Regions from separate parts of the Halomonas sp. HG01 genome, predicted to be linked through region 2. Evidence: predicted binding sites of a transcription regulator. Region 2 holds the regulator's gene; each other region holds the start of a gene.
The links. The regulator FNR, encoded in region 2, switches genes on or off when oxygen is low (the NO sensors DNR and NnrR bind a similar motif). The targets are predictions, from matches to a motif close to TTGATNTANATCAA.

Region 1 (7,188 bases), 1.7 Mb from region 2:
GTCTCCACGCTGCAGGCCGAGCCGCGCGGGCGGCTGCGGATCACCTCCACCGCCGCCTTCGGCCGCCACGTGCTGGCACCGCTGATGCCAGGCTTCAACGCCCGCTATCCACATCTGGCCCCGGAGCTGCTCACCACCGACCGCCGCGTGGACCACATCCACGAGGACGTGGACGTCAGCATTCGCTTCACGCCACAGCTCGAGGAGGGACTGGTGGCGCGGCGCATCGCCTCCATCCCCTTCCTGTTCTGCGCCTCGCCGGAGTACCTGGCCCGCGCCGGACATCCGCAGAGCCCAGAGGCGCTGCGCGACCACGATTGCCTGGTGTTTCGCTTTCCCACCGACGGCCGCTTCCTGAGCTGGGGCTTCATTCGTGACGGGATACGCTTCGAGGCGGACTTCCGGGCCGCCCTGATCAGCGACGATATCGACGTGCTGGCGAGCATGGCACTGGCCGGCGGCGGCATCACACGGCTGGCGGACTTCATCGCCGCCCCGCACATCGCGGCGGGGCGCCTGGTGCCGCTGTTCGTGGACGTGGAGGAAGGGGACGGCAGCGACACCCGCGCGGTGTCGGAGCCGATGGATATCTATCTGTGCGTCGACGACCGGCTGGCGCTGACGCCCAAGGTCTACGCCTTCATGGACTATCTGGTCGAGCATCTGCCGGCGGCCTGGCGACCGCGCTGACGGGCGCCCGGCGGCGGCTCACCGCCGCCCCTGACGGCGCAGGCGGCGGCGCACCCCGTGGCGATAGGCCACGGCGAGCGCCGGATTGATCAGCGGCAGGCCGATCAGCCACGCCAGCGGGCGCAGCCGCGGCACCCGGCGCATCAGCAGGAGGTAGGCGTCGAGACCGTCACACAGCCGGCCGTGCTCGTCCTCGACGTGAAGGGAATGCAGGGCATCATTCGGATCGATGCCGCGTTCGCGCAGGCGCGCCTGGTTGGCGGTGACGTCGACCCATTCCACTGCCGACGCCTCGCCGGCCATTCGCTCGTAGCGGCGCCGATCGCGGCGACATTTCGGGCAGACCGCATCGTAGTAGACCCTTAGCGTCGGTTCCTCTGGCATGGCAACCTCATCGTGAGACGCGCGCGGTGGGTCAGGCGGTCGCGGACGCCGGGGTCCGGGTCGCCAGGAACTCGCCCTTGCCCACCGGCACCAGGCTGGTGGTGAAGTCATCGTCCGCCTCCACCAGATCGATGAACGGCGCCAGCTCGTCGGCGTGGGAGGTGGCGTTGTCCACCACCAGCAGCCCGCCCGGCGCCAGGGTCTCGCGCACCACGGGCCACCAGTCGACGTAGCGCTCGCGGTCGGCATCGAGGAACACCAGGTCCCGCGAGGCCGGGGCCTCGCGGTCGAGCACCCGGCCGGCCTCGGCATGCAGCGATTCGATCACGTCCGCCAGCCCGGCCCGGGCGAAGTGTTCGCCGGCCATGCTCCAGCGTCCGGCGGCCCACTCCACCGTGGTGACCCGGCCGCCGAGCGCCCGGGCCGCCTCGGCCAGCCACAGGGTGGAGTAGCCGTTGGAGGTACCGATCTCGAGGATACGCCGCGCCCCGGTCGCCCGGACCAGCATGGCGAGGAACTCGCCGGTATCGCGGGTGATGTTGCGCAGTCGCTCGTCCGGCGTCGTGATGCTCCGGTCGTGGTGCTCGCCGAGACTCTCCAGCTCGGCCAGCAGAGCCCCGAAGGGCGTGGCGTGTTCCATGGCCATATCCTCTGGCATGTCGTCTCGTGATCGTCGTGCTCGCGGCTGGCGGCCCTCAGACGCCGATCTTGTCCTCGTACTCCTTGTCGGCATGACGATGCAGCGTCGAGTCGTCATCGCAGCTCGGCGACTGCAGGAAGGTCTCGGTGACGTCGAGATGGCCGAGGCTCTGGATGGTGCGGCGTCCCAGCAGCACCGGATAGTTCATGTCGCTGCGGTCCTCGAGGCTGAACTGCTCCTCGAAGCGTTCGTCGCCCATGCAGATCGTCATCAGCACCACCGGGCGGTGATCCCGGCCGCCGGCACCGACCACGGTAAGGTCGCGATAGAGCTGACGCTCGAATTCGTGGCTGACGATCTCGCCGCTCTCCTCGTCCTCGACCTCGACCTCAAAGCGCACCCAGTCCTCACCGTCGCGCTCGAACTCCTCGATGTCCTCCGCCTGCATGGAGGACGTCAGGGCGCCGCTGTCGAGCTTGGCCTTCACTTCCACGCCCCAGCTCGGGTCGATCAGGGTCTTCTCCACCCAGCCGTAGACTTCCGGCGCCTCGGCATCACTGGCCAGGGCGGTGCCGGACAGCAGGCCGGCCCCCAGCAGGGGCATCAGGGCTCGCGACAGGGACTTGTGCATGTTCTCTCCTTCGAATCATACGGTTGAGGACGGTGCCGGCGCAGGCCGGGCAGAATCGAGTGTCATCTGACACGTCCTCGGCGTCCAGGGTTCCGTCGGGCCATGGCATCGCGCCCGCCGGCCCGAGAGGCACCGGCGGGCGCCGCCGTCATGATGAGATGTCGAGCCGGCGGCGATGCGCCTCCTTGACCTTGGGCAGGGTCAGCTCCAGCACCCCGTCGCGGAAGCTCGCCCCGGCCTTGTCGGCGTCGATGTCGCAGGGCAGTTCCACGGTGCGCAGCACGCTGCCGCGGTAGATCTCGCAGCGATAGTACTCACCCTCCTCCTTCGTGCCGCTCTCCTTGCGGCTCTCGCCCTTGATGGTGACCGTGCGGTCGGTCACCGAGACGTCGAGATCCTCGCGAGCGAACCCGGGAACCTCGGCGCGCACCACCACCTCGGCGTCCTTGTCGAGGATATCGACCCGCGGCATCCGCGGCTCCAGACGATCCCAGCGCAGCGGATGCATCCAGTCCCGCGCCAGCAGGCCATCGAACAGGCGATCCAGCTCGCGGAACGGGCTGGCGGGACGCGACTCGGGGACCCGGGCTTCCGGCTCATCGGCCCCGGTGGCCGGGCGGGAGGAAGCGGCTTGTTGAAATGTCTTGTCGGCCATGATGTGGCACCTCGATACCGTCGATACGCAGAAGAATGCGCGGCGAGGCCTTGGCAGCCATCCTCGATCCCTCAGCTGCCCTCGATCCCTCCATGCGCTCGATCCATCGCCCGCCGTCCTCGCCGGCAGGGAGACGACCGCGCTTGCCGGTCGCATCATCAAGCGTAGGCGAGCGATCACTCACCACGATGACGCCGATCAACGTTTGTGTCGGTTCCTGTCCCGCAACCGCGGGCGTGGCGGCTAGCCTTAGGGGAAAGGGCCAACGACGGGAGACGCGGCATGGTGCTGGAACACGAACTCGGCCGGCATCGCCTGTTCAACGGACTGCAGACGGTGCTGATCCTGGGCGGCCTGACGCTGACGCTGTCCCTGCCCGGCTACCTGCTGGCGGGACCGGGCGGCGTGCTGATGAGCCTCTCGGCGGTGATCGTGACGGCCGTGATGATGAGCTGGATGCCGGCCCGGATGATCCTGGCCCGGGCCGGCGCCGAGCGGCTGCCGCCGTCCCGGGCGCCGGAGGTGCATGCGCTGCTCCGGCATCTCTACGCCGGCGCCGGCCTGACGATCGCGCCGCAGCTCTACTATGCGCCCTCGGCGGAGATCAACGCCTTCGCCGTGGGCGGCCCCCACGACGGCGGCATCGCGGTCACCGACGGCCTGCTGCGCTCGTTGACGCGGCGGGAGCTGGGCGGGGTGCTGGCCCATGAAGTGAGCCATCTGCGGCGCGGCGACACCCGGGTGATGTCGATCGCCACGGCCATGACCCGCATGACGCTGTGGCTGACCACGGCCGTGCAGCTGGCGATCCTGATCAGCCTGCCGATGATGCTGTCCGGCGAGGGCTCCCTGCCCTGGCTCACCCTGCTGACGATCGCCGTGGCGCCGACGCTCAGCGTGCTGCTATCACTGGCGCTGTCGCGCAATCGCGAATACACCGCCGACATGGAGGCCGTGGCGCTCACCGGCGATCCGGCGGGTCTCGCCTCGGCGCTGGTGGTACTGGAGCGTCAGCGCAGCGGCTGGCTGGCAAGCCTGTTCGGGCGTCGCCCGCCGCTGGAGATCGCCTGGCTGCGCACTCATCCGTCCACCGCGGCACGCATCCACCGGCTGGCCGAGATCGACGACGCGCCACATGCCCCGTTCGGCGATACCGACGAGGTCATGCCGCTTCGGCGCCCGATCCCGACCCGACGTCGCGGCGGGCACCGCTGGCGCTGAGGAAAGCCGCCGGCGGCTCAGTCCCGGCGACCTTCCCGCTCCAGGTCTTCCACGTCACCCATGGACGCCAGCTTGACGTCGCGCACGGTGCGGATGGTGGGCTTGAAGGCGAACAGCGCCGAGCCGACGATGAAGAACCAGGTCGCCAGCGTCTGCTGGCTCTCGTAGAGGAACAGCACCGAGCCGACCAGGAAGGCAGCCGCGGCGCCGAAGTCGACGAAGGTGTAGATCAGCTCCCAGAGGGCGTAGAGCCGGCGGGTGCGCGGGTTTTCCTCGCGCCGGTCGCGATCGAATAGCGCCATGCGCATCTCCTTGGACGATGGGGAAGGTCTCAGGGAGCGGCGCGTCGCAGCTGTTCGAACTCCTCGTCGCCGACTTCCTGACGCTCGGCATCGAGGATCCTGCCGCCCAGCGCGGCCACCGAGCGGGTGAAGTCGATCAGCGCATCGGGACTGTGGGCGACCCGCCGCTTGTTGCGAAAATGCACCAGGATGGAGATGCCGTCGACCACCGGATGCTCACCGTCCTCGTGAAGCGGCGGCAGCGCGCCGGGCGGCGTGCTGTTGGCGATCACCATGCGATAGCCGGTGCGCGGCGGATGGACGTTGTAGACCCGCTGCTTCGGATCGTAGGCCGCCCCGACCTCCTCCAGCTTGCGCCGGAGACGCCGATTGGTATCGAGCCCCGGCCAGTCGAGCACCACGAACAGGCACTGGCGCACCTCAGCGCCCTTGGCGACGCGAAAGCGCTCGGCCACCTGCTCGGGCTCGGGGAGCGTCGGGCCACTGGACGCCGAAGCGGGTTCAGGCGGCGACTCGGGCTTGGCCGCCGGCGCGGGCGTCGGCTCGCCGGATGTCTCGGCGCGGTCTCGGCGCAGATACCAGAAGACCCCCAGGGCCGAGACGCCCATGGCCAGTGCCACCACGGCCATCAGCATGGCACCGCTCATCATGTCCATCGCCCTCTATCCCCATCGAACCGTCATTTCCCTGAAAGAAACATGCCCACGGCCTCGGCACAATGCTTCCATGCCGGAAGCATCCCCCGGAAATCACGGCATTTTTCGGCTTTGTCAGCAAGGCTTCGTAACGTACTGCTTTGCCAGGAAAAGTTGGCGTCACCCCGACACCTGCGCCGCACGCTGATCGAGTCCCGCCCTCTCGTCGGGGCGCCGCCAGCTCATCAAGGGCGCCGCCAGCTAGTACAGAGAACCCAGCACGTTCGCCAGCGCCGGCGCCAGCAGCGGCGCCATGGGAATGGCGTTGCTGACATGGACGATGCAGTCGGTGCTCCACACCTCCCCCACGCCGGCGGCCTCGATCACCGCCAGGGCATCGTCGGCGAACAGCGCATGGGTCACCGCCAGGTCCACCGACGCCGCGCCGGCGGCCAGCAGCGCCTCGGCGGCCCGGGCCACGGTGTGGCCGGTGCTGGCCACGTCGTCCATCAGCACCGTTCGACGGCCGCGCAGCGCGATATCGGGCAGCGCGATCACCACCTCGCGGTCGCCGCGGCGGGTCTTGTGACAGACGCCGAAGGCGAAGCCCGTGGCGCTGGCGGCCTGCTGCACCCACTGGCGCGACTCGGCATCGGGGCCGATCAGCAGCGCCTCGTCGCGCTGCGCGGCGATCAGCTCGCCGAGGCGGACGGCGCCTGACAGTGCGACGGCATGCTCGAGCGGGATCGCCTGGTCGAGGCGGTCGATACGATGCAGATGCGGGTCGACGGTGATCACGGCGTCGAACAGCTCGGCCAGGAAGGCGCCGACCAGCGCCTGGCTGACGATCTCGCCGGGATGAAAGGCGATGTCCTGGCGCATGTAGGCCAGATAGGGCGCCACCAGCACCAGATGCCGTACGCCCTGACGACGGGCATGGCGGGCGATCAGCAGCAGCTCGACCAGCTTGTCGTTGGGCCGGTCGAGGCTGCGGTAGATCACCAGGGTCTCCGACATCGGCTCGGGGGAAGCGGCGGTGCCGGCGAAGGGCAGCGTCAGGCGCAGCTCCTGATCGGGAAAGCGGTGCTCCGCCACGGCCCGGGCCTCGAGTCCGGCAGCCTCGGCCAGCCGCCGGGCCGGGCCGGCCTCGTCGTTGACGTAGAGCAGCATGATGCTCATGGGCTCGCCATCCCTCCCGTTACCCTTCCACATTGAGCCGCACGATGCCCTCGTGTGAGCCGATGGCGACGCCGCGATCGCGTTCGCAGGCCTGGCGGGCGAAGGTCAGCTCGTTGGGTGAGGCGGCGTAGACGCGATACAGCGGCTGGCCGGCGCTCACCGTGTCGCCGATACGCACCGCCAGATCGACGCCGGCACCGATCGCCCGCGGCGCTCCGGCGAGCCGGGCGATGCGCGCCAGCTGCAGGTTGTCCAGGGCGGTCACCGCGCCGTCACAGTGAGCGGTCACTTCCAGGGTATGCGGCGCCAGCGGCGGATGCTCGGGATCGAAGGCATGCGCGCCCTGGGCCTGTATGATGGCCCGCATCTTGTCGAGCGCGCGGCCGTCGTCGAGGATGTCGCGGGCCAGGCCAAAGCCGTCGCCGCCGCGCACGTCGGGGTCGAACTCCAGCATCCGCCCAGCCAGGCGCAGTGCCTTCTGGCGCAGATCCATGGGCGCCTCCGGATGGTTGGTGAGTACTCGCATCACGTCTCGAGCCTCCAGGGCGGGACCGATGCCGCGCCCCACCGGCTGGCTGCCGTCGGTGATCACCACGTCCAGCGTCAGGCCCAGACGCCGGGCCACGAACTCGAACAGCTTGCGCAGCCGATGGGCCTCGGGCATGGAGCGCACCTTGGCGTGGGGCCCGATGGGCAGGTCGAGCAGCAGATGGGTCGAGCCGGCAGCGATCTTCTTGGACAGGATCGAGGCCACCATCTGGCCCGGCGAATCCACCGACAGCGGCCGCTCCACCGAGATCAGCACGTCATCGGCGGGCGACAGCTCGCTGGTGCCGCCCCAGGCCAGGCAT
Region 2 (7,188 bases):
GTGGCCCACGCCATCGTCGACGGCGGCCTGGCCGGCTACTACCGCTTCCGAAGCGAGCTGCCGACACGGCCCGACGAGCGCCGGACCGCCCAGGCCGAGACCTGGGCACTGTTCGACGATCCGGGCCTGCAGCGGCGCTTCGTGCATGCCGACGATGAGGGCGTGCATGCCACCCTGGCGGTGGAGGGCATCACCTGCGCCGCCTGCGCCTGGCTGATCGAGCATCGCCTCAACGCCCTCGACGGCGTCAGCGCCAGCGCCGTCGATCTCACCCACCACCGCGTCCGCGTCGCCTGGGACCCGCAGCGCATCGCCTTCTCGCGGCTGCTCGCCGAACTGGCCGCCATCGGCTACCCGGCCCAGCCCTATGAGCCCGACGAGGCCCAACGACGCCTGCAGCGCGAGGAACGCCGCCAGGTGCGCCGGCTGATCGTCGCCGGGGTCGGCATGATGCAGGTGGCGATGTTCTCGATCCCCTTCTACGTGGCCGGCGACGGCGGCCTGGGCGCCGACTTCGATACCCTCTTCCACTGGCTGGCCTTCGCCCTGACCACGCCGGTGGTGCTCTACTCGGCCCAGCCGTTCTTCGCCGGGGCGCGGCGCGACCTGCGCAACCGACAGCTGGGCATGGACGTGCCGGTGTCGCTGGCCATCGCCGGCGCCTACCTCGCCAGCACCTGGGCGCTGCTCGTCGGCCATGGCGACGTCTACTTCGACTCCGCGGCCATGTTCACCTTCTTCCTGCTGTTCGGCCGTTTCCTGGAGGTGCGCGCCCGGCGGCGCAGCGGGCGCCGCGGCAACGCCCTGACCGAGATCCTGCCGCTGTCGGCGATCCGCCTCGGCGAGCACGGCGAGGAGCGCCTCCTGCCCGCCAGCGAACTGGTCGCGGGCGACCGGGTGCTGGTCAGGCCCGGCCACGGCGTGCCCGCCGACGGCGTGATCGAACAGGGCGCCTCCAGCCTCGACGAATCGATGCTCACCGGCGAGGCGCTGCCGGTGGCGCGCGGCGTGGGCGATACCGTGACCGGCGGCAGCCACAACGTCGAAAGCCCGCTGACGGTGCGGGTGACCCATGCCGGACGGGATGCCCGAGCGGCGCGGTTGCTCGACCTCACCGACCGCGCCTTCGCCGAACGCCCGCCCATCGCGCGCCGGGCGGCCCGGCTGGCCCATCACTTCGTGATCCAGGTGCTGCTGATCGCCGCCGCCACCGGATGGGTCTGGTCATTCGTCGACCCCGAGCGGGCCTTCTGGGTGACCCTCTCGGTGCTGGTGGTCAGCTGCCCCTGCGCCCTGGCGCTGGCCACGCCCACCGCCCTGACCGCCGCCCACGGCAGGCTCTACCGCCGCGGCGTGCTGCTGACCCGTGCCGACGCTCTGGAGACCCTGCCGCGCCTCGACCGGATGATCTTCGACAAGACCGGCACCCTGACCCAAGGCGAGATGCGGCTGGAGCGCACCGTGCCGCTGGCGGAACACGACCCCGAGCGTCTCACCGCGCTGGCCGCGGCCCTGGAGGCCCATTCCGAGCATCCCATCGCCCGCGCCTTTCGCCCCCATCGCCGCGCCGGCATCAGTGCCCGCGACGTCACCGCCCGCCCCGGCCTGGGCCTCGCCGGCGAGATCGACGGCCGTCCCTGGCGGCTCGGCCGGCCCGACTTCGCGGCCCCGGACCGAGTGCCGACGAATCCGGACAGCGGTGCCGAGATCGGCCACTGGCTGCTGCTGGCCGAGGACGGCGAGCCACGGGCCTGGTTCGCCCTGGGCGACCAGCCTCGGGAAGATGCCGCCACCACCGTCGCCGCCCTCGCGGCGCGAGGCATCGCGGTGGAACTGCTGTCCGGCGACGCCGAGGGGCCCACCCGGGCGCTGGCCGAGCGACTGGGCATCGCCGAGTGGCGCGCCGGCGCGAGCCCCGAGGACAAGCTCGCTCGGCTGCGCGACTGCCAGGCCGAGGGCCAGCGGGTGGCCATGGTCGGCGACGGCATCAACGACATCCCGGTGCTGGCCGGCGCCGACATCGCCTTCGCCATGAACGCGGCCACCGACCTGGCCCGCACCCGGGCCGACGCCGTGCTGCTCGGCCCCCATCTCGGGCGGCTGGTCGAAGCGCTCGACGTCGGCCGCGCCACGCGGCGCATCATCCGCCAGAACCTGGGCTGGGCGCTGGCCTACAACCTGCTGGCCCTGCCCCCGGCGGCGCTGGGCTGGGTGCCCCCCTGGCTGGCGGCGCTGGGCATGTCGGCGAGTTCGCTGGTGGTGGTCGCCAATGCCCTGAGGCTGGCCCGCCAGCGGCGCGCCGAGAATACCCTCGCCCGGGAGGCATCATGAGCATTCTCTACCTGCTGATACCGCTGTCGCTGATCCTGCTCGGCCTGGCCGTCTGGGCCTTCTTCTGGGCCGTGCGCCACGACCAGTTCGAGGACCTGGAAGGCCCGGCGCATCGCATCCTGTTCGACGATGACGACCCGCCGCAAGGGCCAGGCCCAGCGCACGATGCGGGCGAGCCGAACGCCGCCCACGACCGTGACCGAACCCGGGACAAGGACAGCGACAAGGACGCCCGATGAACCCCACCGGACTCGACCTGCCACCGCTGGCCGCGGCCTTCGTCTTCGGCCTGCTCGGCGGCGCCCACTGCATCGGCATGTGCGGCGGCATCATGAGCGCCCTGAGTTTCGCCGTGCCGCCCAGCCTGCGCCATCCGGTCCGGCTCGGCGGCCTGCTGCTGGGCTACAACCTGGGGCGCATCGCCAGCTACGTGCTCGCGGGCGCCCTGGCCGCCGGGCTCGGCACCCTGGTCGGGCTGGCCCCCGGGGTGCGCCTGGCGCTGCAGGTCCTGGCCGCGACGATGCTGATCCTGATGGCGCTCTACATCGCCGACTGGTGGAAGGGGCTGCTGAGGCTGGAGGCCCTCGGCAAGCGCCTGTGGCGCCGCCTGGAGCCCCTCGGACGGCGACTGATGCCGGTCGTGACGGTGCCCCAGGCGATGGCCCTGGGCGCCGTCTGGGGCTGGCTGCCCTGCGGACTGGTCTACTCGATGCTGACCTGGAGCCTGGCCAGCGCCGATCCGCTGCGCGGCGCGGCGCTGATGGGCGCCTTCGGACTCGGCACCCTGCCGGCGCTGCTGGCCACCGGCCTGGCCGCGCGTCGGCTGGGCGGCCTGATCCGCCACCCGGCCACCCGCACCCTGGCGGCACTGACGATCATCGGCTTCGCCCTGTGGCAGCTGTGGGGGCTGTGGCCGGGCGCGATGCCCCACGAGGCCGGCCACGCCGGGCAGCACTGAACCGCTTTCGCCGTCGCGCTTGACCCAGCGCAACACCGCCCGCTTCCGCGACCGCTAGCCTGATGGCATGCACTCCCGGAATCCTGCCATGCCCGTCACCGCTCCTTCCGACTTCGGCGCCGACGACTACGCCGCGGCGCTGGCCGCCAGCAACGCCGACGCCCGTCCCCTGTCGCTGCATCTGCGCCTGCCGCTGCGCCACGATGGCGACGCGCGCGTCGATCACGCCAAGGGCATGGACCCGTTCGAAGTCGACCTGGCCCGACTGGATCGCGAGATGGTGCTGGTGCGACGCTGCCTCGCCCCCGATCGACGGATCGAGGCCCTGCACTGGGGCGGCAGCCTGCCCCCCTGGCTGAGCCTGTCGCGGATGAGCGGGCTGGTCGATCGGCTGGCCTCGCGCTTTCCCTTCGAATCGGGACATTGGCGCGACTTCACCGTCGAACTCGATCCCCGTGCCACGGATCTTCTCACCCTGCGCCATCTGGAGGCACTGGGCTTCAACCGCCTGAAGCTGGTCATGCGCCTGCCGAGGGCCGACCGCCCGGAAGCCCTGACGCGGCTGCAGTCACGCATCGAGCCGCTGCTCGACGAGAGCGTCCGCATGGGCTGGCACTCGCTGAACCTGGTGCTGATCGTGCCGCCGGCGACGCCCGAGCAGGAGGCCGCCGCGGCGCTCGCCACGCTGATGGCCATGACGCCGCCACGCCTCTCGCTGCGCCCGGACCCCGCCTGGCAGGAAGGCGAGTCGACGCTGCCGGCGACACTGCTGGCTCGGATCGAGGACCGCCTGGCCGGAAACGGCTATCGGTCGCTGGGAGGCGGGTTCTACGCCCGCCACGGCGCCGCGCTGGAGGACGCCCGGGCGCAGACGCGACGCGAGCAGGCCCGCGACCGGCTGGGGCTTGGCCCCGGTGCCATCTCGCGGCTGCCCGACGCCGTGGCCTGCAACGCCGGCTCGGCCGAGGACTATGCCGCGGCGCTGGATGAGGGGCGACTGGCCACCGCATCGGGGCACTGGTCGCGCTGCCGCCGTTCGGGCGCGGGACACGGCTAAGGGATGCTATGCCCGGGCGGGTGCTATCCGCCATAATGGGGAAGGCAAGCCCCGATCAAGGAGGACAGCATGCCCGATATCGCAGCCGGCAGGCGCCGCTCACTGCTGCACGAGACCCGCTGCCGGACCTGCAGCCTGAGTTCCCTGTGCCTGCCCCTGGCCCTCGAACTCGAGGACATCGATCAGTTCGATGCCATCATCCGCCGCCGTCCGCCGCTCAAGAAGGGCGAGTCGCTTTTCCGTCAGGGCAGCCCCTTCACCAGCGTCTATGCGGTTCGCTCCGGCAGCCTCAAGCAGATCACCAGCGAAGGCGGCGGCATGGATCAGCTGACCAACTTCTATCTGCCCAGCGAACTGGTGGGGCTGGACGGCATCGACGAGTCGACCTATCCCGGCTCGGTCATCGCGCTCGAGACCACCACCGTGTGCGAGATCCCCTTCGATCGCCTGGATGCCCTGTCGGAAAGCCTGCCGGAGCTGCGCGCCCAGCTCTACCGCAGCATGAGCAAGGAAATGCGCGACGACCGCCGCATGATGCGCCTGCTGTCGCGCAAGACCGCCGACCAGCGGCTGGCCACCTTCTTCGCCAGCCTCTCCGACCGCTTCCGGCGCCGCGGCTACTCCGCCTACAGCTTCCGGCTCTCCATGTCCCGGGCCGACATCGGCAACTACCTGGGGCTGGCCGTGGAAACCGTCAGCCGCATCCTGGGCCGCTTCCAGCAGCAGGGCCTGGTGGCCGTCTCCGGCCGCGAGGTGAACATCCTCGACCTGGACGCCCTGGCCAAGCTGGCCGAGGAAGAGGGCTGCCGCTGACGCGCCTTCGCCGCGAGCGGGAAGCCGGAAAACACACCGCCCCCATGGCCGGCAGCACATGGGGGCGGTCTTTGTTAGGTTCTTCCCTCTCCCGACACGAAGTGCCGCGCTCCAAGCTTCCCGCTTATCGCTCCTGGTGCAGATCGATGCGGTCGGCCTGCATCTTCGCCTGCTTGTCCTCCAGCCCGGCGAAGTCGAACAGCTCGCGGTCGGCCAGCTGCGAGGGGGCGACGTTGGTGACCGCCTTGAACATGCTTTCCAGACGGCCGGGATGCTTGGCCTCCCACTCGGCGAGCATCTCCTTGACCACCTGACGCTGCAGGTTCGGCTGCGAGCCGCACAGGTTGCAGGGGATGATCGGGAAGGCCATGCGCTCCGAGAACTCGGCGATGTCGGCCTCGCGGCAGTAGGCCAGCGGGCGGATGACGATGTTCTTGCCGTCGTCGGAGAGCAGCTTGGGCGGCATCGACTTGAGGCTGCCGCCGAAGAACATGTTGAGGAACAGCGTCTCGAGGATGTCCTCGCGATGATGACCGAGCGCGATCTTGGTGGCACCGATCTCCTCGGCATAGCCATAGAGGGAGCCGCGGCGCAGCCGCGAGCACAGCGCGCAGGTGGTCTTGCCTTCCGGGGTCTTCTCCTTGACCACCGAGTAGGTGTCGCGCTCGAGGATATGGTAATCGACGCCGAGCCCGTCCAGGTACTCGGGCAGCACGTGCTCGGGAAAGCCGGGCTGCTTCTGGTCGAGGTTCACCGCCACCAGCGAGAAGTTCACCGGCGCGTTGCGCTGCAGATTCCGCAGGATCTCCAGCATGGTGTAGCTGTCCTTGCCGCCGGACAGGCACACCATCACCTTGTCGCCCTCGCGGATCATGTCGAAGTCGATGATGGCGTTGCCGACCTGGCGCCGCAGACGCTTCTGCAGCTTGTTGAACTCGCGCTTGGCCTTGGCGTCGGGCGCCTCGGCGGACAGGGTCGACGGCTCGGCCGAAGCGGCCTCATCGGCGGGACGGGGATCGAAGGTCACGGCATCTTGCATGGTCGGGGCGCTGCCAGGGCAATCGGGGAAAGGGAAAGGGCGCCTATCCTACCACCCTGCCGCCAGGCTGGCGACGTGGCGCGCGTTCAGCCGCTGCGGCGCTCGAGCAGCGCGTCGCGGTCCAGCCGCAGGTGCATCAGGGCCGTGGTCACGGCGGTGCCCAGCACGCTGTGGCGCCCCATCAGCGGCACCTCGAGCTGCGCGGCGACCCGCTCGAAGGCCGGTGCCACCTCGAGCCGCGAATGATGATGGTAACGCTGGTAACGCTGGACCAGGTCGATGCCGGCATTGGGCAGGTCGAAGCCGAATCGGGCGCGCAGCGGGCGGTTCAGCAACGCCAGGTCGCGATCCAGCCGCCAGCCGACCAGCGGGCGATTGCCGACGAAGTCGAGCAGCCGCGCCAGGGCCTGGTCGAGCGTCACGCCGTCGTCGAGATCGATGCCGCGCAGGCCGTGACGCCGCAGCACCTCGGCGTCCACGCCTTCCGGGCGCGTCAGCCGCAGCTCCAGCGACTCGCTGGTCAGCACCCGATCGCCGCGCAGGCGCACCGCGGCGATCGCCAGCGGCTCGGCGCTGCGCACGTCGCCGCCGGTCGACTGCACGGCCAGCGCCACCAGCTCCTCCCCCGTATAGGGGCGGAACAGCCAGCCATACTGGCCATGGGCGTGGCGGTGGCGGTCGACCAGGCGGCGCAGGGTCTTGAGCATGTCGATGTCCTTGTCGTGTCGAGAGGCGGCGGCCGGCCACCTCAGGTGTATTCGAGGTGATAACGATGGGAAATCCGCTGCTTGAAGTCCTTGACGATGTGCAGCGCCTCGCGCAGCAGGTCACGCTCCAGCGACGACAGCGACTGGACCACGACCCGGTCTGGCTCGCCGCTCTCGTCGCCGCCGTCGCCCTCCAGCCGCGCCAGCTGCTGCTCGAGGCGCAGCTGGGTGAACAGCGACAGCGCCTCCCCCAGGTCTTCGGCGAAGCGCTCCTCGAGCCGCC
Region 3 (7,188 bases), 830 kb from region 2:
GGTGGGCGAGGGGCTCCGACCGCGCCATGCCGGGCTGCAGCCGCGCTTCCAGGGGCTCGGCATGGACGGCGTCAGCGTCGAGCGCACCCACCAGGGGCTGACCCTGCGCATCGAGGACCGGCTGCTGTTCGACAGCGGCCGCGCCCGGGTCACCGAGGGCGGCCGGCAGGTGCTTTCGCACCTCGCCGAGCGGCTGGTCGACCTCGGCGGCGAGATATCGGTGGAGGGCCACACCGACAGCCTGCCGATCGCCACCTCGCGCTTCCCCTCCAACTGGGAGCTGTCCACCGGGCGCGCCAGCGCCGTGGTGCGCGCGCTGGCCGAGGAAGGCGTGGCGCGGGACAGCCTGCGGGCCATCGGCTACGCCGACACCCGGCCCCTGGCCGCCAACGACGATGCCGCGGGGCGCGCCGCCAATCGCCGTGTCGAGCTGGTTTGGCAGGAGCCCGAGCCCGGCGCCTGAGGCGAACGCAGGCGGAGCGAGAAGCATCGATTAGCTCTTGGCTATCGTCAGCATCGCCCTATTCAATTTAACCAATGAGAGGGGGCTGGGTATTCTGATCGCGTCTTCCCCACACACGCACTCAAACAGGAGCGACGCGATGTCCCTGCTCAACACCGAAGTCAAACCGTTCAACGCCACCGCCTATCACAACGGCGATTTCGTCGAGGTCAGCGAAGAGAGCTTGAAGGGCCAGTGGAGCATCTTCTTCTTCTATCCGGCCGACTTCACCTTCGTCTGCCCGACCGAGCTGGGTGACCTGCAGGACAACTACGAGGCCTTCAAGGCGCTGGGCGTCGAGATCTACGGCGTGTCCACCGACACCCACTTCACCCACAAGGCCTGGCACGACAGCTCCGAGACCATCGGCAAGCTCCAGTACCCGATGCTGGCCGACCCGACCCACGTCGTGTCGCGCAACTTCGAGGTACTGATCGAGGAAGCCGGCATCGCCGACCGTGGCACCTTCGTCGTCGATCCGGACGGCAAGATCCAGATCATCGAGCTGAACGCCGGCAACATCGGCCGTAACGCCGAAGAGCTGCTGCGCAAGGTCAAGGCCGCCCAGTACGTTCGCGCCAACCCCAACGAGGTCTGCCCGGCCAAGTGGGAAGAAGGCGAAGAGACCCTGGCGCCGTCCCTGGACCTGGTCGGCAAGATCTAAGGACACGCCGATTTATTGCTGCGCTCGATATCCTGACCGCCGGCGGTGCCGGCACGCCGGCCCGGTCGCCCTCTCATGTGCGGGCTACACTCCGGGAGCTGTGCTCCGGCGGCGGCCAGTCTCTCATCGCTCGCGACATAAATCTGCGCATCCTTTATTGGATCGCTGACCGGCGGGATTTTCCCGCTCCCCGTTACCCCGCCGAGGCGCTGCGCCTCGATCGCCCAACCAGTCGCGCAAGCGAGATCGGGACGACGTCCCGGCGGGGCCCGATTCCGGTTTTTCCTGACACGCTCCCGGGCGCGAGGCTTCGCGACCCGCACGGGGAAGTCGTGTCTGCGAGTCACATATCATCAAGGATTGCCGCCGTTATGTTGGACGACTCTCTGAAGCAACAGCTGAAAGCCTACCTTGGCAAGGTCACGCAACCCTTTGAGCTGGTCGCCACCCTGGATGACGGCGACAAGTCCAAGGAACTGCACGCTCTTCTCGAGCAGATCGCGGGCCTTTCCGACAAGATCACCCTGTCCACCGAGGGCAGCGACCGGCGCGTGCCGTCCTTCGCCCTGCACCGCGACGGCGAGCCCACTGGGGTAGTGTTCGCCGGCATTCCCATGGGTCACGAGTTCACCTCCCTGGTGCTGGCCCTGCTGCAGGTGGGCGGCCATCCGCCCAAGGCCAGCGACGAGGTCATCGAGCAGATCCGCTCCCTCGACGCCGACCTGCACTTCGAGACCTACTTCTCGCTGTCGTGCCAGAACTGCCCGGACGTGGTCCAGGCGCTGAACCTGATGGCGATCCTCAACCCGCGCATCTCCCACGACGCCATCGACGGCGCCCTGTTCCAGGACGAGGTCGAGGCCCGCGAGGTGATGTCGGTGCCGAGCGTGTTCCTCAACGGCGAGACCTTCGATCAGGGCCGCATGAGCCTGGAACAGATCCTGGCCAAGGTCGACACCGGCGCCGCCGAGCGCGAGGCTGCGAAGCTCAACGAAAAGCCCGCCTTCGATACGCTGATGATCGGCGGCGGCCCGGCCGGCGCCGCGGCGGCCGTCTATGCGGCGCGCAAGGGCATTCGCACCGGCGTGGCCGCCGAGCGCTTCGGCGGCCAGGTGCTGGACACCCTGTCGATCGAGAACCTGATCTCGGTGCCCCACACCGAGGGCCCCAAGCTGGCCGCGGCGCTGGAGGAGCACGTCAAGGAATACGACGTCGACATCATGAACCTGCAGCGCGCCGTCGAGCTGGTCCCGGGCGAGCCGGGCGGCGAGCACGAGGTGCGCTTCGCCTCTGGCGCCAGCCTCCGGAGCAAGACCCTGGTGCTGGCCACCGGCGCCCGCTGGCGCGAGATGAACGTGCCGGGCGAGGCCGAGTACCGCAACAAGGGCGTGGCCTACTGCCCGCACTGCGACGGCCCGCTGTTCAAGGGCAAGCGCGTGGCGGTGATCGGCGGCGGCAACTCCGGCGTCGAGGCGGCCATCGACCTGGCCGGCATCGTCGGCGAGGTCACGCTGATCGAGTTCATGGACGAACTGCGCGCCGACGAGGTGCTGCAGAAGAAGCTCGCCAGCCTGCCCAACGTCGAAGTGATCAAGGGCGCGCGCACCACCGAGGTCAACGGCGACGGCAACCGCGTCACCGGCCTGACCTACGAGGAGCGCGCCTCCGGGGAACTGCGCGAGCTGGCCCTCGAGGGCGTCTTCGTGCAGATCGGTCTGGTGCCCAACACCGAGTGGCTGAAGGACTCGCCCATCGAACTCTCCGAGCGCGGCGAGATCGTGGTCGACGAGCGCGGCATGACCTCGGTGCCCGGCATCTTCGCCGCCGGCGACGTCACCACCGTGCCCTACAAGCAGATCGTCATCGCCATGGGCGAGGGCTCCAAGGCCGCCCTGGGCGCCTTCGATCACCTGATCCGCAGCTGATCGCCCCGCGGTTCATGCGGGACGCCCTCGCCGCTTTGCGGCGGGGGCGTCCTGCGTTGGGCGGGAGAATAACGGCGAGGGCTCACCCCGCGCGGCAGAGCGTCTCCATGCGGGCCAGCGCGGCGTCGGCGCCGTCCAGGCTGAAGACCAGGAACCAGTGGTCGTCCTCGGCGCGATGGAGGCGCAGGCGTAGCGTCTCGCCGCCGCGCATCTCGTCGAGCACCTCGTCGGTGTCGGGCAGCACCAGGCGCGCGTAGAAGCCGCTGTTGCCGCGCTCGGTGATGAACTCGGCCCGGCCCTGGTGGACCCAGCCCTCATCGATCAGCAGGTCCACCGGTACCCGGTTGACGGTGCCGGTCTCGGCCTGGACCTCGTCGAGCTCGACGCGCAGCTCGAGCCAGGGGCGATCGCAGGCGTCCGGCGTGGCGTTGACGCTGAACACGCTGTCGCTATAGCTGTGCTGCTCGATGGCGCGCACGTGGCGTTCGTTCCCCAGCCGCAGCACCAGCGAGTGCCAGTCGCCGTGGGCTCGGGCGTCGTCGACGTTGTAGCTGCCGGCCAGCGCCGGGGTGGCGAGGGTCATGCCCATCAGCGCGCTTAGCGAGAGAGGCATCAGGCAAGAGAGGAAGGGGCGTGAGGAGAACATGCGGGCATCCATGACCGTGGCGTCGGGAGACTAGCACGCGGTGTCGAAGCTGTCGGCCTTACGAGGCCTGTGAGGCGTCCTCGATATTCAGCAGCTGGACCAGCTCGGCGCGCTGCTGGCCCAGCAGGTCGGCGAGGGTGTAGCGGTCGAGCACCGACAGGAAGGCCGCCAGGGCCTCGCCGAGGATCGGCTTCAGCCGGCAGGCGGGGGTGATGGTGCAGGCGTTGCCGTCGCGGAAGCATTCCACCAGGCTGAGGTCGGGCTCGGTGTCGCGCACCAGCCCGCCCAGCGAGATCTCGGCGGGCGCCCGCTTCAGCCGCAGGCCGCCGTGCTTGCCGCGGGTGGCGGTCAGGTAGCCGAGCCGATTGAGCTCCTGCACCACCTTCATCAGATGGTTGCGCGAGATGGCGAAGCGCTCGGCGATCTCCGAGATGGTCGCGCGCTCCTCGTCCTGCCCCTTCACGGCCAGATAGATCAGCACGCGTAGCGAGTAGTCGGTGAATCGGGTCAGGCGCATGGGGTCTCCGGACGCGGCGGGAAGCGGTCTTCATTCTATCACGGCGAGGGCGGGCTCCCGGCACGTCGCGTCGCCGCGGCGTTTCGCCGCGATCGGCGGCGGTGAATTGACCGGCATCAAGCCGGCGCCGGGTGGTACCCGTGGGGCCGCGGGCGGGCTGGCATAATATGGGCAGCGTTCATGGAGGTCCGATCATGCCCCAGCCACAGCCGTTCATCCGCCCCCTCGTCGAGAAGTACGACCGCCCCGGGCCGCGCTATACCTCCTATCCCACGGCGCCGCAGTTCCATGCCGCCTTCGCCGAGGACGATTATCGGGCCCAGGCCGCCCAGAGCCATCGCGTCGCCGCGCCCAAGCCGCTGTCGGCCTACGTGCACGTCCCCTTCTGCGAAAGCCTCTGCTATTACTGCGCTTGCCACAAGATCGTCACCCATCGCCGCGAGCGGGCGGCCGAGTATCTCGCCCTGCTGAAGCGCGAGATCGGTCTCCAGGCCGAACTCTTCGATAGTGAGCGCACGCTTGCCCAGCTGCACCTGGGTGGCGGCACGCCGACCTATCTGAACACTGCCCAGCTCGGTGAGCTGATGGAGGCCCTGGCGGCGGGCTTTCGCTTCGCGCCCCCCGAGGCCCGGGAGTTTTCCCTGGAGGTCGACCCGCGTACCGTCACCCCGTCGCAGCTGCATGAGCTGCGTGCGCTGGGCTTCAATCGCCTGAGCTTCGGCGTTCAGGACTTCGACCCCGAGGTGCAGGCGGCGGTCAACCGCGTCCAGGGCGAGGCCGAGGTGGCCGCCCTGATGACGGCCGCCCGGGACGCCGGCTTCCACTCGGTGAGCGTCGATCTGATCTACGGCCTGCCACGCCAGACCGTGGCCAGCTTCGCGGCCACCCTGGACAAGATCGTCGCCCTGCGGCCGGATCGCATCGCCACCTACAGCTATGCCCATCTGCCCGAGCGCTTCAAGGCCCAGCGGCTGATCCGCGACGAGGACATGCCGCCGCCCGAGCGCAAGCTCGAGCTACTGGAGCTGACCATCCATCGCCTGACCGACGCCGGCTACGTCTACATCGGCATGGACCACTTCGCGCTGCCCGACGACGAACTGGTCCGGGCCCAGCGCGAGGGTACCCTGCAGCGCAACTTCCAGGGCTACTCCACCCACGCCGACTGCGACCTGATCGGGCTTGGCGTCAGCGCCATCGGCAAGGTCGGAGACGGCTACAGCCAGAACGTCAAGGAGATCGCCGCCTATCGCGAGCGCCTCGAGGCCGGGCGGCTGCCGGTGCTGCGCGGCTACCGGCTCGACGACGAGGATCGCCTGCGCCGCGACGTCATCCACGCCCTGATGTGCCATGGTCGCGTGGACGTCGATGCCATCGAGGCGCGTCACGGCATCGACTTCGCCGGCCACTTCGCCGATGCCCTGAAGGCCCTGGCGCCGATGCGCGACGATGGCCTGATCACGCTGGGCGTGCGCCGCCTCGAGGTGCGCCCGGCCGGCCGTCTGATGTTGCGCAACCTGGCCATGGTCTTCGATGCCTACCTGGACGGCGACAAGGTGCGCTACTCCCGGACCGTCTAGGCGTGGTCCCAGGGGAGCGCGATCGCCCTGTCACCCCGGTACGAGTTTCCTGCCGTCTGCCAGGCAGCCGTTTGCCTGATTCCTCCGATGCGATAATCAGCGGGCCTTCCGATGGTGAAGCCTGCGCTCTGTGACGATGCTTAGCTTGCGTGTAACAAAATGTTGTATGGCGTTATGTCACGTCGACGGCGGTGGCCGGCGGCGGGGGAGGGCGAGATGCAAGGGTTCAAGTTGGCTGCCCTGGTCGTCGCCGTGGGCTGTCTGTCAGCCGCCGGCGTACAGGCGCAGTCGGGAGTCGAGGGTTCCGGGGGCAGCACGCTCTCGGAAGACGAGATGGCGAGGGTCGCCAACGATCAACTGACCGAGCCGGCCGGGTCGGGGAGCCTGACCGATGCCGAGATTGACGCGTTGCTCGAGGACCTGCCGGCGCCGGCCGCCGGGGGCGGCGGTGGTGGCTGCGGCGGTGGGCTGCTGGACGGATGCGACGGCACCTTCCTGCCCCTGATTGCCGCCGTGCCCAGCGAGGACGTCATTCCCGCGCCGACTAGCGCTCCTGCCGTTCCATCGGATGACGAGTCCGAGGATGATACTCCGGATCCTGGGGATGATCCTCAAGATCCTGATGACAATAATAATGGCGGCGGTAATGGCGGCGGTAATGGCGGCGGTAATGGCGGCGGTAATGGCGGCGGTAATGGCGGCGGTAATGGCGGCGGTAATGGCGGCGGTAATGGCGGCGGTAATGGCGGCGGCGCCGGTGGTGGTGCCGGTGGTGGTGCCGGCGGCGGCGGCGGTGGTGCTGGCGGCGGTGGCGGTGGTGCTGGCGGCGGTGGTGCTGGCGGCGGTGGCGGTGCTGGCGGCGGTGGTGCTGGCGGCAGTGGTTCCGGCGGCGGTGGCGGTGCTGGCGGCGGTGCCGGCGGCGGCTTCTGACGCGTGTTGCCCGATGCCGAACCTGGCGCCCGACCTTCACGGTCGGGCGCTTTCTTTCGTCCGCGGCTCGGGCGGATGATCCATATCATGTGTGTTGAGAGTGATTTTTGTCTATATATGGTAGTCAGGCATCGCGCCGTCGGGAGCGGGCCCGTGCCATGCGACCTCCGCCGCCGTGATGCTCCGCGACAGGCGGTCGTGTGCGACCGCTGCCGTTTTCACCGCACATGAGAGAGAATCGATGCGCACCACCACTGCCAAGGATGCGCCCAGCGTCGACGAGGTGCCGCTGCAGGCGCCTTCGCTTGATATCTGGGACAGCAAGTATCGCCTCAAGGACCGTCACGGCCGGCCGGTGGACGCCGACCCCGCCGCCACCCGGGAGCGGGTGGCCCGGGCGCTGGCCGCGGTGGAGGACGACGCC

Region 1: UN84_RS04480 (Hsp20/alpha crystallin family protein) is a predicted target of FNR. The motif match lies at 3,189-3,202, and genes of this name have one in related genera.
Region 3: hemN (oxygen-independent coproporphyrinogen III oxidase) is a predicted target of FNR. The motif match lies at 4,361-4,374, and genes of this name have one in related genera.

What each region holds. Positions count from the first base shown of each region.
Region 1 is NZ_CP022134.1:973,723-980,910, reverse strand. Features, by position in the region: gene UN84_RS04500 (LysR family transcriptional regulator) at 1-690, shown strand, start outside; gene UN84_RS04495 (thiol-disulfide oxidoreductase DCC family protein) at 709-1,074, opposite strand; gene UN84_RS04490 (O-methyltransferase) at 1,106-1,732, opposite strand; gene rloA3 (retropepsin-like aspartic peptidase RloA3) at 1,770-2,345, opposite strand; gene UN84_RS04480 (Hsp20/alpha crystallin family protein) at 2,494-3,000, opposite strand; gene UN84_RS04475 (zinc metalloprotease HtpX) at 3,283-4,221, shown strand; gene UN84_RS04470 (YrhK family protein) at 4,239-4,523, opposite strand; gene UN84_RS04465 (cell division protein ZipA C-terminal FtsZ-binding domain-containing protein) at 4,553-5,179, opposite strand; gene UN84_RS04460 (ribose-phosphate diphosphokinase) at 5,420-6,337, opposite strand; gene UN84_RS04455 (thymidine phosphorylase family protein) at 6,357-7,188, opposite strand, start outside.
Region 2 is NZ_CP022134.1:2,937,849-2,945,036, forward strand. Features, by position in the region: gene UN84_RS13980 (heavy metal translocating P-type ATPase) at 1-2,331, shown strand, start outside; gene ccoS (cbb3-type cytochrome oxidase assembly protein CcoS) at 2,328-2,570, shown strand; gene UN84_RS13990 (sulfite exporter TauE/SafE family protein) at 2,567-3,289, shown strand; gene UN84_RS13995 (hypothetical protein) at 3,378-4,346, shown strand; gene fnr (fumarate/nitrate reduction transcriptional regulator Fnr) at 4,416-5,159, shown strand; gene ttcA (tRNA 2-thiocytidine(32) synthetase TtcA) at 5,284-6,198, opposite strand; gene UN84_RS14010 (DNA polymerase III subunit epsilon) at 6,285-6,905, opposite strand; gene UN84_RS14015 (putative nucleotidyltransferase substrate binding domain-containing protein) at 6,947-7,188, opposite strand, start outside.
Region 3 is NZ_CP022134.1:2,109,547-2,116,734, reverse strand. Features, by position in the region: gene UN84_RS10015 (OmpA/MotB family protein) at 1-463, shown strand, start outside; gene ahpC (alkyl hydroperoxide reductase subunit C) at 603-1,166, shown strand; gene ahpF (alkyl hydroperoxide reductase subunit F) at 1,538-3,091, shown strand; gene UN84_RS10000 (hypothetical protein) at 3,174-3,737, opposite strand; gene UN84_RS09995 (Rrf2 family transcriptional regulator) at 3,796-4,254, opposite strand; gene hemN (oxygen-independent coproporphyrinogen III oxidase) at 4,449-5,834, shown strand; gene UN84_RS17470 (hypothetical protein) at 6,418-6,843, shown strand; gene UN84_RS09980 (adenosylcobalamin-dependent ribonucleoside-diphosphate reductase) at 7,006-7,188, shown strand, end outside.